2 regions of the Paenibacillus sp. J22P218 genome follow, and region 2 is predicted to be linked to the other one. Evidence: riboswitches for the same ligand, from Rfam matches in the RefSeq annotation. Region 2 holds a riboswitch; the other holds the start of a gene.
What was found. Region 2 has a riboswitch for ZMP and ZTP ahead of rpiB (ribose 5-phosphate isomerase B). Riboswitches for the same ligand answer to the same signal wherever they lie in the genome.
Positions count from the first base shown of each region.

Region 1: it holds a riboswitch for ZMP and ZTP, as region 2 does, so the genes downstream of both, AC0YN0_RS08450 (methyltransferase domain-containing protein) here and rpiB (ribose 5-phosphate isomerase B) in region 2, are expected to answer to the same signal.

Region 1 is NZ_JBWDNL010000001.1:1,968,989-1,974,301, reverse strand. It holds gene AC0YN0_RS08470 (spore germination protein) at 1-415, opposite strand, end outside; gene AC0YN0_RS08465 (DinB family protein) at 608-1,153, opposite strand; gene AC0YN0_RS08460 (helix-turn-helix transcriptional regulator) at 1,221-2,168, opposite strand; gene AC0YN0_RS08455 (hypothetical protein) at 2,524-2,727, shown strand; gene AC0YN0_RS08450 (methyltransferase domain-containing protein) at 2,729-3,652, opposite strand; ZMP/ZTP riboswitch at 3,622-3,701, opposite strand; gene AC0YN0_RS08445 (AAA family ATPase) at 3,846-4,400, opposite strand; gene AC0YN0_RS08440 (winged helix-turn-helix transcriptional regulator) at 4,711-5,007, opposite strand; gene AC0YN0_RS08435 (NADPH-dependent F420 reductase) at 5,180-5,313, shown strand, end outside.
Region 2 is NZ_JBWDNL010000004.1:182,496-187,808, reverse strand. It holds gene spoIIR (stage II sporulation protein R) at 1-259, shown strand, start outside; gene AC0YN0_RS18960 (L-threonylcarbamoyladenylate synthase) at 316-1,404, shown strand; gene AC0YN0_RS18955 (manganese efflux pump MntP) at 1,523-2,035, shown strand; gene AC0YN0_RS18950 (low molecular weight protein arginine phosphatase) at 2,270-2,848, shown strand; ZMP/ZTP riboswitch at 2,917-2,998, shown strand; gene rpiB (ribose 5-phosphate isomerase B) at 3,151-3,612, shown strand; gene AC0YN0_RS18940 (TIGR01440 family protein) at 3,633-4,235, shown strand; gene AC0YN0_RS18935 (serine hydroxymethyltransferase) at 4,301-5,313, shown strand, end outside.

The DNA.
Region 1 (5,313 bases), on a different contig from region 2:
CTGCCACCATATCGTTTATGAGCTCGGCTTTTTTTTCCGATACGCCTTGCTGACCGAAAAAATATTGGATGTCTTGCAGGGTTACGTTCATTCCAGGCCCGATCTCGTGCGTCGTCAAATCCTGGAGGGACAGCTTCATATAGTTGATCGTATCTTCCTGCACGAGCGAATTATAGTAGACGGAGCATGCCCTCTCCCCCAAACCCGGACCATAACTCCAGTGCTTGAAATTAATGTCCGAGCTGTCCCGAAACACATCCTCCAGAAAACGCAGATTATCTTGGAGAGAGAGCGAGATGGGAATGGCGGGCTGCTTAAGATTCGTGCTTCCCATCGTACTGTCGCTCGGGATGCCGGAAGCTTGAGGCGAGCTTTGCTGTGCATTGGTATCGCTGTTTCCGCTGTTGCTCTCCATGATCGTATCACCCGGCCCGCATGTGCTTTTATGGTTCGATTACCAGTATTGCCCTTACCCATATGCACTATTCAGTTCGGTTGAATGACCACGTTTGCGCAGCAATGGGCGGATGGAAAGAACCCTCATGATCGTTGAATGCTCTTCTTGTAATCATTTTTCGTCCGACCTTGCGACCGTGTATCTTACGATTTATAAATCCAAATTTTCTATAAAATCTTGCAACCGCTCCAACTGCAATAGATGATGCCTGTAATGCATTTCAACCAGCAAAAACCACTCTGTAGCGTTTAACGCGCCGAAACCTGGATGAAGGATTCTATTCCCTTCTGGCGCCTGACTCAAAGCGATTTCAGTACGTTTCATCCGTTCCACTACGCCACGAAGGCCTTCCATCAGCTGCTCCTTACTATCCGGTTGCTGCGGTGTGTACTGCGGCGAAGCCGGGACTCGAATCCGAATGGGCGGAAAGCTTCCAAGCTCGAACGCGGCTCTCCCATTCTCTGTTTTTTCCCCCGTGTTCCCCAGGACAGCCGCGCTTCCGTTTAAACATTGGTCAACATTATGCAGATGCATGAATTGAGCCGACTGAATCAAATGCATATACATTTGCCCAATCGACCATTCCTCCTCGTTAGGTTTTGCAAGTAATTGCTCCATATTGAGGTTTTCCAGTTCAACTAAATATCCTCCAACCGTCACCTCAAACGCCTGCAATGCTTCCGCTGTACTTCTCATTTAACAACACTCCTCATTCATCTTGGGTATAACCCCAGTATAAAAAAACGCTACTGACAACAGCATGTCAGTAGCGTTTAAAAATTTTTTCTGCCTCTTCCCGAATCCGTCGGCGTAAAGACTCTGGTTCCAGAACCTCGACGTCTCCTCCCCAGCTGAGGATAAGGTGCAACAGTTCCTCCGGCGTTCGAACGCGAAAATGGAACCAAACTCCGTCAGCCCGCTCTTCGACCGCTTCCGTATAAAAGTTAGCGGTTTCGGCAATTTTATCGGCCTTTTCTGGATTGGCTCGAACCAGTACGCGTTCGTTGCGGTCGTCCGGCGGACGGTAATGGCTTAAGTTAAAGCCAATCGGCATTGCAAAGTGTTTATCCAGAACGACTAGCTCAGTCATTCTCGACAAACGGAAATGGCGGATATCCTGCCGCAGGTCGCAGTGCCCGATCAAAATCCAATTACCTTCAACGAGCGACAGTCCGTATGGAGAGACCTCACGCATACTCTTTCGATTGCCGTCCGTCTCCGGCATATTTTTCTGGTATGAAATCCTTAGTTTTCGCCGTTCCAAAATCGCGCGCCGTGCTTGTCCGAGATAGTCTTTTTCCCTCAAGCCGGTTACCGCTTCGCTAGCTTGAAGAAGCTTCATGGTTTCCCGAACGCGCATCGACTCATCGCGCACTGCTTCGGGTAAAATAGCTTCAATTTTGTGTCGAGCCGCCTTAGCTATATTTCCATAATCACCATCCAACCGCTGCTCAATAAAATCTGTACCCATGAGCAGGGTTACCGCCTCTTCAGCCGAAAACCCGACTGGTGGAAGAAAATACCCCTCCATCAGGGAATAACCCTGTCCGGGGGCTCCCAATATTGGAATCCCCATTTCGCTAAGGGCTTGAATATCTCTATAGATTGTCCGCACGCTCGTCTCAAATAAAGCAGCCATATCTTCTGCTCTCAATATCTTGCTTCGTTGCAGTTCCAGCAATATGGCGAGTTGCCGGTCGGTTTTGTTCATTTTCGTTCCCCCGCTGAGCCATCATCCAAGTTCATTTTTATTTATTCTAACACAGTAAGCTACCCAACTATAAAATTGGAACTATCCTGTGAGCGAAACGAAGGGCTACCACATTGGCAGCCCTTTCGATGTTCCACTATCGTCTCCCGTTAGCTTAATAAATCGTGGCTTCCTGGGAATTGTGTCTTTTGACACGCGTCAGCTATAAGTCTCTAGACACCCATTAACACGCAATTATTTTTTGTAACATTTGTTTAATGAGGACTTCATTCCTATTCATTTGCGACCGATATAAAGAATAATGATTCATTAGCGCGACTATAGTCATGAAATATCAGGAAAGAAGGGTTGCTTTATGAGAATAATTCACCGCAAGCCGATCAACGCTACTTTGCTTCAAGCAGGCATTAGGACTCGTTCTTCGAATTTCGCCGCAACGGCAGCCATAGAGAACAGATCGACGAAGCGCAGAGGAAAATTTACGACCGGCATGATTAATGGAGCGCTTTTGGTTGTGCCATTCTGGCTTTTGATCGCCTGGTTGATTTTTCACAACTAAGCTACAGTTCCCCGTTAGTTAAATACTTCTTCCCAAATGAATACATAAATGAACAGGAATCAAAACGGTGTCGATATTGACAATACGCTGGAATGATGTTGTTTACAATCTCCACTCGTTCATCCTCTGACATCAATCCAGCGGTGACCAAACGCCTCGCTTCATCATTTCCTAAAGCAAAGCGAAGTAGAATTGGCATTTCCACAGTCTCATCATTTTTCAATAGAAAGTCACTGGTCTGGATGATTACTTTTACGTCCTGCAGGTTTTCGGTTACAAAATACGAATATAGCTTTCTGCCTATTGTACGGTCAGTGCCCTGTATACGCGCGTATTCGATATGCGCATTGACTAATGTGGACAACTCTCGCCCGAACGGATGAAACACTTGGGTACCATCATCAATCTCAACAGCACAAACCACACCGCCAGGCTTGCATACCCTAACCATTTCTCTTACAATTTCGTGTGGGTGTGTATTGTGCATTAAAACAAGCCGTGTATAAACAAAATCAAATGTGTTGTCATTAAACGGTAGAATGTTAGCGTTTCCGTGGACGAATTGAATTCCCTGAATACCTAATGGCTTTTTTTGTGCTGCTTCTAGAATTGTTTCGCTGTTATCGATGCCGATAAAAGAGGCGTCGGGTAAATACTTTGAGAATAACTCAATCATGGCTCCAGTACCGCACCCTACATCTAAAACATTTTTGGCTCCGTATAGACCGTTTTCAAACAATAAACGGATAAGTGTTTCTGAGTGACTATCCACGTTTTCTGTTAATCTCTGGATTTCTGATACTCTTTTTTCTTGCTCGAAATGGTCGAATTGATATGATGTATTCATCCCATATGCCTCCTTAAATGAAAAGAGGCAAAGAGGGATATCCCCTTTACCTCTGCCCAGGCGTACGGCGGTATGAATATGTGCTCCCTCGTGGTTATCCACGTTTACGCCAGTTACACATACCAGAAATTTACTTAATTATAGTCTGAATATTGAAATTAAAGCAAGGAGAATTATTGCGTTATCCTGCCCGTTACTTCAATGAAAAAAAGCAGCCGATCTTAGGGACCTGCTGCCGTTCATGTCCTAGTTGAGGTAATGTTGTAATATCCTATTCACCAAAAATTTTCCTGCTTAGTTCCTTAATGGAGGGGGTGTATTCTCCTAAAGTGTTAATATTGAATATGGGGACGTCGATCCGGGGTTCCTCGTAAGGGCTCACGCTAGGTTCAATTCCTTTTCTGGCCATGTCGACTCCCTTATCGCCATGGAAGTACTCTCGCAGTGGGTTGTCCAGCCCCCTGCGGACAAACCTGTCAAGCGCGATCTTTTCGTCAACCTTGCAAATCAACAGATAGACCCTCGCCTTTCCCATGAACTGTTCAAGCATGGTCGACCATATCCTATGCTGGAACGCTGCTTCAGCAATCACTGACACGTTGTTGGTTATCAGCCCCATGAGCGTATCAAAGAATATTCCCGTGGCCGTTTTATTGGCTTCCTCCGGAAGCTCGTTATGTCTTTTGCCGAAGGTATGTACATACCCTTCCTTAATCTGATCCCGGCTGATTACTGGCATAAAAATCTCATTACTAAGCTCCTTAGAAATTGTTGTTTTCCCTGAACCTGGCCTACCGGTGACAACGATTAAATAAGGCTTTGACATATGTTTCTCTCCTCATGTCGTAATAAAATGATAAATAATTACCAATTTTGTGTATAGTATCATTACAAATTAGATTCTCAGTACAAAAATAACTAGCTTTATTTTAATGAAAAATGGAGCAGCTGCTGTCGCATCTACTCCATGGTACGTTGTACTAAAGTTCTCGGTTAGTTTAAACTCATTTAAATAAAATCTTCCCTCGTAGCCCAAGAAATGCCCCAGATGTATTTTTAGTGCTATCGTTACTCGTGCAGGATGTCTTTCTAAGTTATTATTTCAAGTATTACTAGTAAGAACGCTTATTACAATCTTAACTACTGAACTCCGGTTTATTCGTTAAGATGTGCTCCTCGCCCCACTCGCTCATTTTATCAAGAAATACAATCATAGATCTTCCTAGCGAAGTCAACATATATTCTACTCGTGGTCGAGGTTCAGGATATGATTTTCTTTCAATGATTCCATCACGCTCAAGTTCGCGAAGCTGTTCCGTTAGTATTTTTTTCGATATAGATGGTAAATGCCTCAGTATTTCGCTATAACGCACAGGTTTGTTATTTTTAAATAAGTATCGATAGATCGGAATTTTCCATCTCCCACTTAACATCGTAAATACAACTTCTACCGGACACTCATTTAATTCGACAGGCATTCGCACACCACACTTTTACCAATATTATAACCCATATATTCAATCGTGCGGTTGGATACATTAAAGTGCCTTATTGTTCATTATTGATAAAGTTCATATAATCACTCGTAGTGAGGAGGGAATGAATATGAACATTGGAATTGTTGGTGCAGGAAATGTAGGTAAAATATTAGGGGAGGGATTTGTTAAATCAGGTCATCGTGTTTTAATCAGCAACCGAGAACCTCATCACTCGAAGCATATTTCTTGGAAGCAAGAGGC
Region 2 (5,313 bases):
GGTTCGCATTACACTTGGCGCAGGCAACGGTCAAAACTGGTGGTGCGTGCTTTTCCCTCCGTTATGTTTCGTAGATGGAGCATCCGGAGAAGCGGTTGCTGGAGCGTCAACGGTGGCTGCAGCGCAGGTAGAACCATCGGTCGACAAGCAAGCGCAGCCAGATGATCAATCCGAGCAACCGTCCGCGCCTGAAGCGAAGTTTTTCCTGTGGGAGATGCTTGAAAAACTGTTTAACTGGATCAAAGCTCTCTTCGTCTAACGAAACGTCTTGCTTGCAAGTGGCTGTGCTATAATGCTTTTATAGGCAACACATTCATGGATAAGCAAGGATTGAACGATACGATGAACAAAACAACGATATGGCAAGTCCAGGCCGAAGAGCCTGCATCTGCCTTGAGTCTTAAAGAAGCAGCCGCCGTGCTGCAGGGTGGAGGCTTAGTCGCCTTCCCGACCGAAACGGTCTATGGCTTAGGAGCCGATGCTCGAAATACAGCTGCGGTTCAAGGGATATTTACCGCCAAGGGACGGCCGTCCGATAATCCGCTGATCGTGCATATCGCTAGCATTGGCCAAGCGGATGAGTTAGTACAGCCATATCCGCCGCTTGCCGCACAGCTAATGAAGCGCTTCTGGCCAGGACCGCTTACGATCGTGCTGCCTGTTCGCGAAGGCAAGCTGTCGCCGCTTGTTACGGCCGGTCTTGCCACTGTGGGCATTCGCATGCCGGACCACCCAGCGGCGCTTGCTCTCATCGAGCGAGCCGCTTGCCCGGTCGCCGCGCCAAGCGCGAACCGATCAGGCCGACCAAGCCCGACGCTTGCGGCGCATGTGCTGGAGGACCTTGAAGGCAGGATCGACGGCATCGTCGATGGCGGAGCGACGGGTGTCGGTCTCGAATCGACCGTCATAGAGCTCGCTGACGATAGAACGATTCGTATTTTGCGCCCCGGCGGCATTACGCAGGAAGCGCTGAGAGCCGCATTCCCCCATGCGGTCATCGAAGGCGCCGACGCTGCAGAGTCGGAAGCCGCGCCAAGGTCGCCTGGCATGAAATATACGCATTACGCCCCGCAGGGTGAGCTAACACTCGTGCAAGGCGAGCCCGTTCAGGTGGCTGCCTACATCCGCGCCGAGGTCGATAAGGCCAAGAAACGCGGGGAGACTGCCGGTGTATTGGCTTTTGAAGAACGAATCGCCTTCTATGAAGGCGATCTTGTGCTGTCTTGCGGAAGCGAGAAGTTGCTTGAAGAAGCTGCTCATCGCTTGTACGCCGCGCTGCGTGAATTCGATGCTGCGAAGGTACAGCGCATCTGGGCCGAATGCGCCCCTGAGCACGGAATCGGTGAAGCGCTTATGAACCGTATGGCGAAAGCCGCAGGAAATCGAATTATTCGATTGCAATGATTGTAGTCTGTTTGTCCACTTGTTCGCATATGTTTGGTATAGAATGTGACGGACATGGAGGAGATAGGCTGTGGTCGAGGCTGATTTGCATGCAGGACAATTTGTGACGCTGCTTATCATGGCTGTAGCGTTAGGATTTGATGCTTTTTCGTTAGGGCTCGGTATCGGTTTGAGAGGCATACGGATCAAAGATATTTTGAAGCTTAGCTCGGTCATTGCCTTGTTTCATATCATCATGCCGCTTGGCGGCATCGTGATGGGGCAGTTCGTAAGCGGGCTCCTTGGCAGTGTGGCTACGACCGCGGCAGGTATTCTGTTACTGCTGCTTGGCGGACATATGATATACAGCTCATTGCGGGGCGATGCCGTAACGTCATTCGATCACCGCACCACTTGGGGCTTGCTCGTATTCGCGCTTAGCGTGAGCATCGATTCGTTTTCCGTGGGCATTACGCTTGGCATGTTTGCGGCGGATATATGGCTGACGGTATTGCTGTTCGGCCTTTTCGGCGGCTTAATGTCGATAATGGGGCTGATGCTTGGACGGAAAGTAAGCGCAGATCTAGGCGAGTATGGAGAAGCGCTCGGCGGTGCTATTTTATTCGTCTTCGGTATTTTGTTCATCTTCTGACAGGACATGCCTCTCCATGCTAACGAGGCTGGACGTAAACGGTCTTTTTCGGTACTATTTAGTTAAGTGAATGTGCTGTAAGTTTGTGCGAATTGCACAATGCGGCTGCACTTTGCGTTTTGTATGAAACGAATGGAATATTAGTTTTTATAAAATCTTTTAAAATTAGCTTTTGCCGCCAAAATCGGCGATAGTCGTTTCACCTTGACGCGACATGATAAGGAGGCAGCAGGCATGAAACGTATTTTATTCGTATGTACAGGCAATACATGTCGCTCCCCGATGGCGGAAGCGATGCTGAAACGAATGGCGCAAATGAGAGGGATTACGGTTGCCGTTCGTTCCGCAGGCGTATCGACGGTTGACGGACTTCCCGTTTCCAAACATGCGCTGGAGACGCTTCGCGAACGCGAGATCGATCATAAAGGATCTTCCAGAGCGATGACTTCGGAAGCGGTTGAATGGGCAGATCTTATATTGACGATGACCTCCGGACATAAGAGAGGACTGCTTCAATGGTTTCCGGAAGCGGTTGACAAGACTTACACGCTTAAGGAGTACACGAACATAGACGAGCGTGTCCTTGCCGATATCGAGGAGCTTGAAGGACTTTATACGGACATGCATATGAAGCAGGCTCTTGGCCAGCAGCTCACGTCCTTGGAACGAACGCGTCTGCTTGAGCTGGAACGGCGCATTCCCGACTTCGACATCGCCGATCCGTTCGGCGGCTCCTTTGCTTTATATGCTAGCTGCGCGCAGGAAATCGAGACGGCGCTTGTCCGTCTGCTTGATAAGATTTCCAAGCGATAATTCGATTCGCCTTAGGTGTTTGCAATTGATTTTTTGTCGTTTATCGGCTATGATGAAAAGACAAATTAGGTTTCCGATGTAACTGGCGACGGAAGTGGGCTAACCACGGTGGAGCATCGGATCATACGGCCGGTCGCCTGGGCAAAGAGCAACATGCTATCAAGCATGTCATGCTCTTTTTTTGTCTTCATAAGAATTGTCGTTAACAGTGTATCAGCCTATAGTCCTGATCAGCCGTTTACGCTTGACAAATGCAGGTATAATAAGACTGTAATTGAGTTCGAGGGAGGTCAAAAAAACCTATGAAAATTGCAATTGGAGCCGATCATGCCGGCTATGTGCTAAAGGATGTTGTCGTGCCCTTCATTGAATCGTTGGGTCATGAAATTGTCGATGTAGGCTGCGACTGCAGTCAATCGGTTGATTATCCGGACTACGCGCTTCCTGTATGTGATCTCGTTGCGAACGGAGAAGCCGATCGCGGCATTCTGATCTGCGGGACGGGCATTGGGATGTCGATTGCCGCTAATAAAGTGAAGGGCATTCGCTGTGCGCTTGTACATGATCTGTTCTCAGCTAAGGCGACTCGCGAGCATAACGATACGAACGTGCTTGCCATGGGAGAGAGAATCATCGGACCGGGCGTTGCTCAGGAAATCATTCGCATCTGGTTGGAAACGCCGTTCTCGCAAGGCGAACGCCACCAGGGCCGATTGAATAAATTAGCTCAAATCGAACAACAATTTGCGTCGAAATCCGTGTAATCGATATGACGGAAGCATATATGAATGATCGCGATCCGCTGGAATCGATTGCTTCGAATGTAGAAACGATCATAAGGGAGCTTGCTTCGGCTGGCGGATTGTCGGCTGGACAGCTGCTCGTTATAGGTGTTAGTACAAGCGAGGTGCTTGGACAGCGCATCGGGACGGCAGGCACGCTGGTTGCTGCCGAGCGAATATTCGCCGGTGTCGAGGCTGTTCGCAAGGAAATCGGATTTCATCCCGTTTATCAATGCTGCGAGCATCTGAATCGCGCGCTTGTCATCGAACAGCCGGTTGCTGAGCGGCTCGGTCTGGAGCTTGTATCGGCAGTTCCGATTCCGAAGGCGGGCGGTTCAATGGCCGCATTCGCTTATCGGACGCTCCCGGGAGCGTGTCTCGTAGAGACCGTGGCGGCACATGCGGGCATCGATATCGGCGATACGCTGATTGGGATGCACTTGAAGCGCGTTGCCGTACCGGTTCGACCTTCGATTAAGAGCATCGGCAGCGCCCATGTTACGATGGCGTTCACGAGACCGAAGCTGATCGGCGGCACTCGCGCTGTGTATGAGCTTGATGAAGCTGTGCCGAAGCCGGAACAGACAAGCGGCACATGCGACTAATTCAATAAGGATACAAGATTCAAACCTATATAATCTTTTTTTAAACCTAAGGAGGAACTAATGACATGGAAAATCTACGTAAGCAAGATCCGGAAGTATTAAAAGCAATGGGCCTTGAGCTGACTCGCCAACGCGACAACATCGAACTAATCGCTTCCGAGAACATCGTAAGCGAAGCTGTTCTTGAGGCAATGGGTTCGGTATTGACGAACAAATACGCGGAAGGTTACCCAAGCAAGCGTTACTACGGCGGCTGTGAGCATGTCGATATCGTCGAGGATCTTGCCCGCAACCGTGCGAAAGAATTGTTCGGTGCCGAGCACGCGAACGTTCAGCCGCACTCCGGCGCACAAGCGAATATGGCTGTATACCTTGCTGCTCTTAAGCCTGGCGATACGGTTCTTGGCATGAACCTGGCGCATGGCGGCCACTTGACGCACGGCAGCCCGGTTAACGCATCCGGCTTGCTCTACAACTTCGTAGCTTACGGCGTACAAGAAGACTCCTTCACGATTGATTATGAAGAAGTTCGCAAGCTTGCTTTCAAGCACCGTCCACGTTTGATCGTAGCGGGCGCGAGCGCATACCCTCGTATTATCGATTTCGAAAAATTGGGCAAAATCGCAAGCGACGTAGGCGCATTGTTCATGGTTGATATGGCACACATCGCAGGCCTTGTAGCTGCAGGTCTTCACCCGAGCCCGGTGCCGCATGCGCACTTCGTAACGACAACGACGCACAAGACGCTTCGCGGACCACGCGGCGGTATGATTCTTTGTCGCAAAGAGTGGGCTGCTGCTATCGATAAAGCGGTATTCCCAGGTTCCCAAGGCGGACCGCTTATGCATATTATCGCGGCAAAAGCAGTCGCTTTCGGCGAAGCGCTTCAGCCTTCCTTTAAGCAATATGCACAAAACGTCGTGAAGAACGCTAAAGTTCTTTCCGAAGAATTGTTGTCCCGCGGAATCAACATCGTATCCGGAGGAACGGATAACCACTTGATGTTGATCGACACGCGTAATCTTGGCGTTACAGGTAAAGTGGCTGAGCATGTATTGGATGAAGTTGGCATCACGGT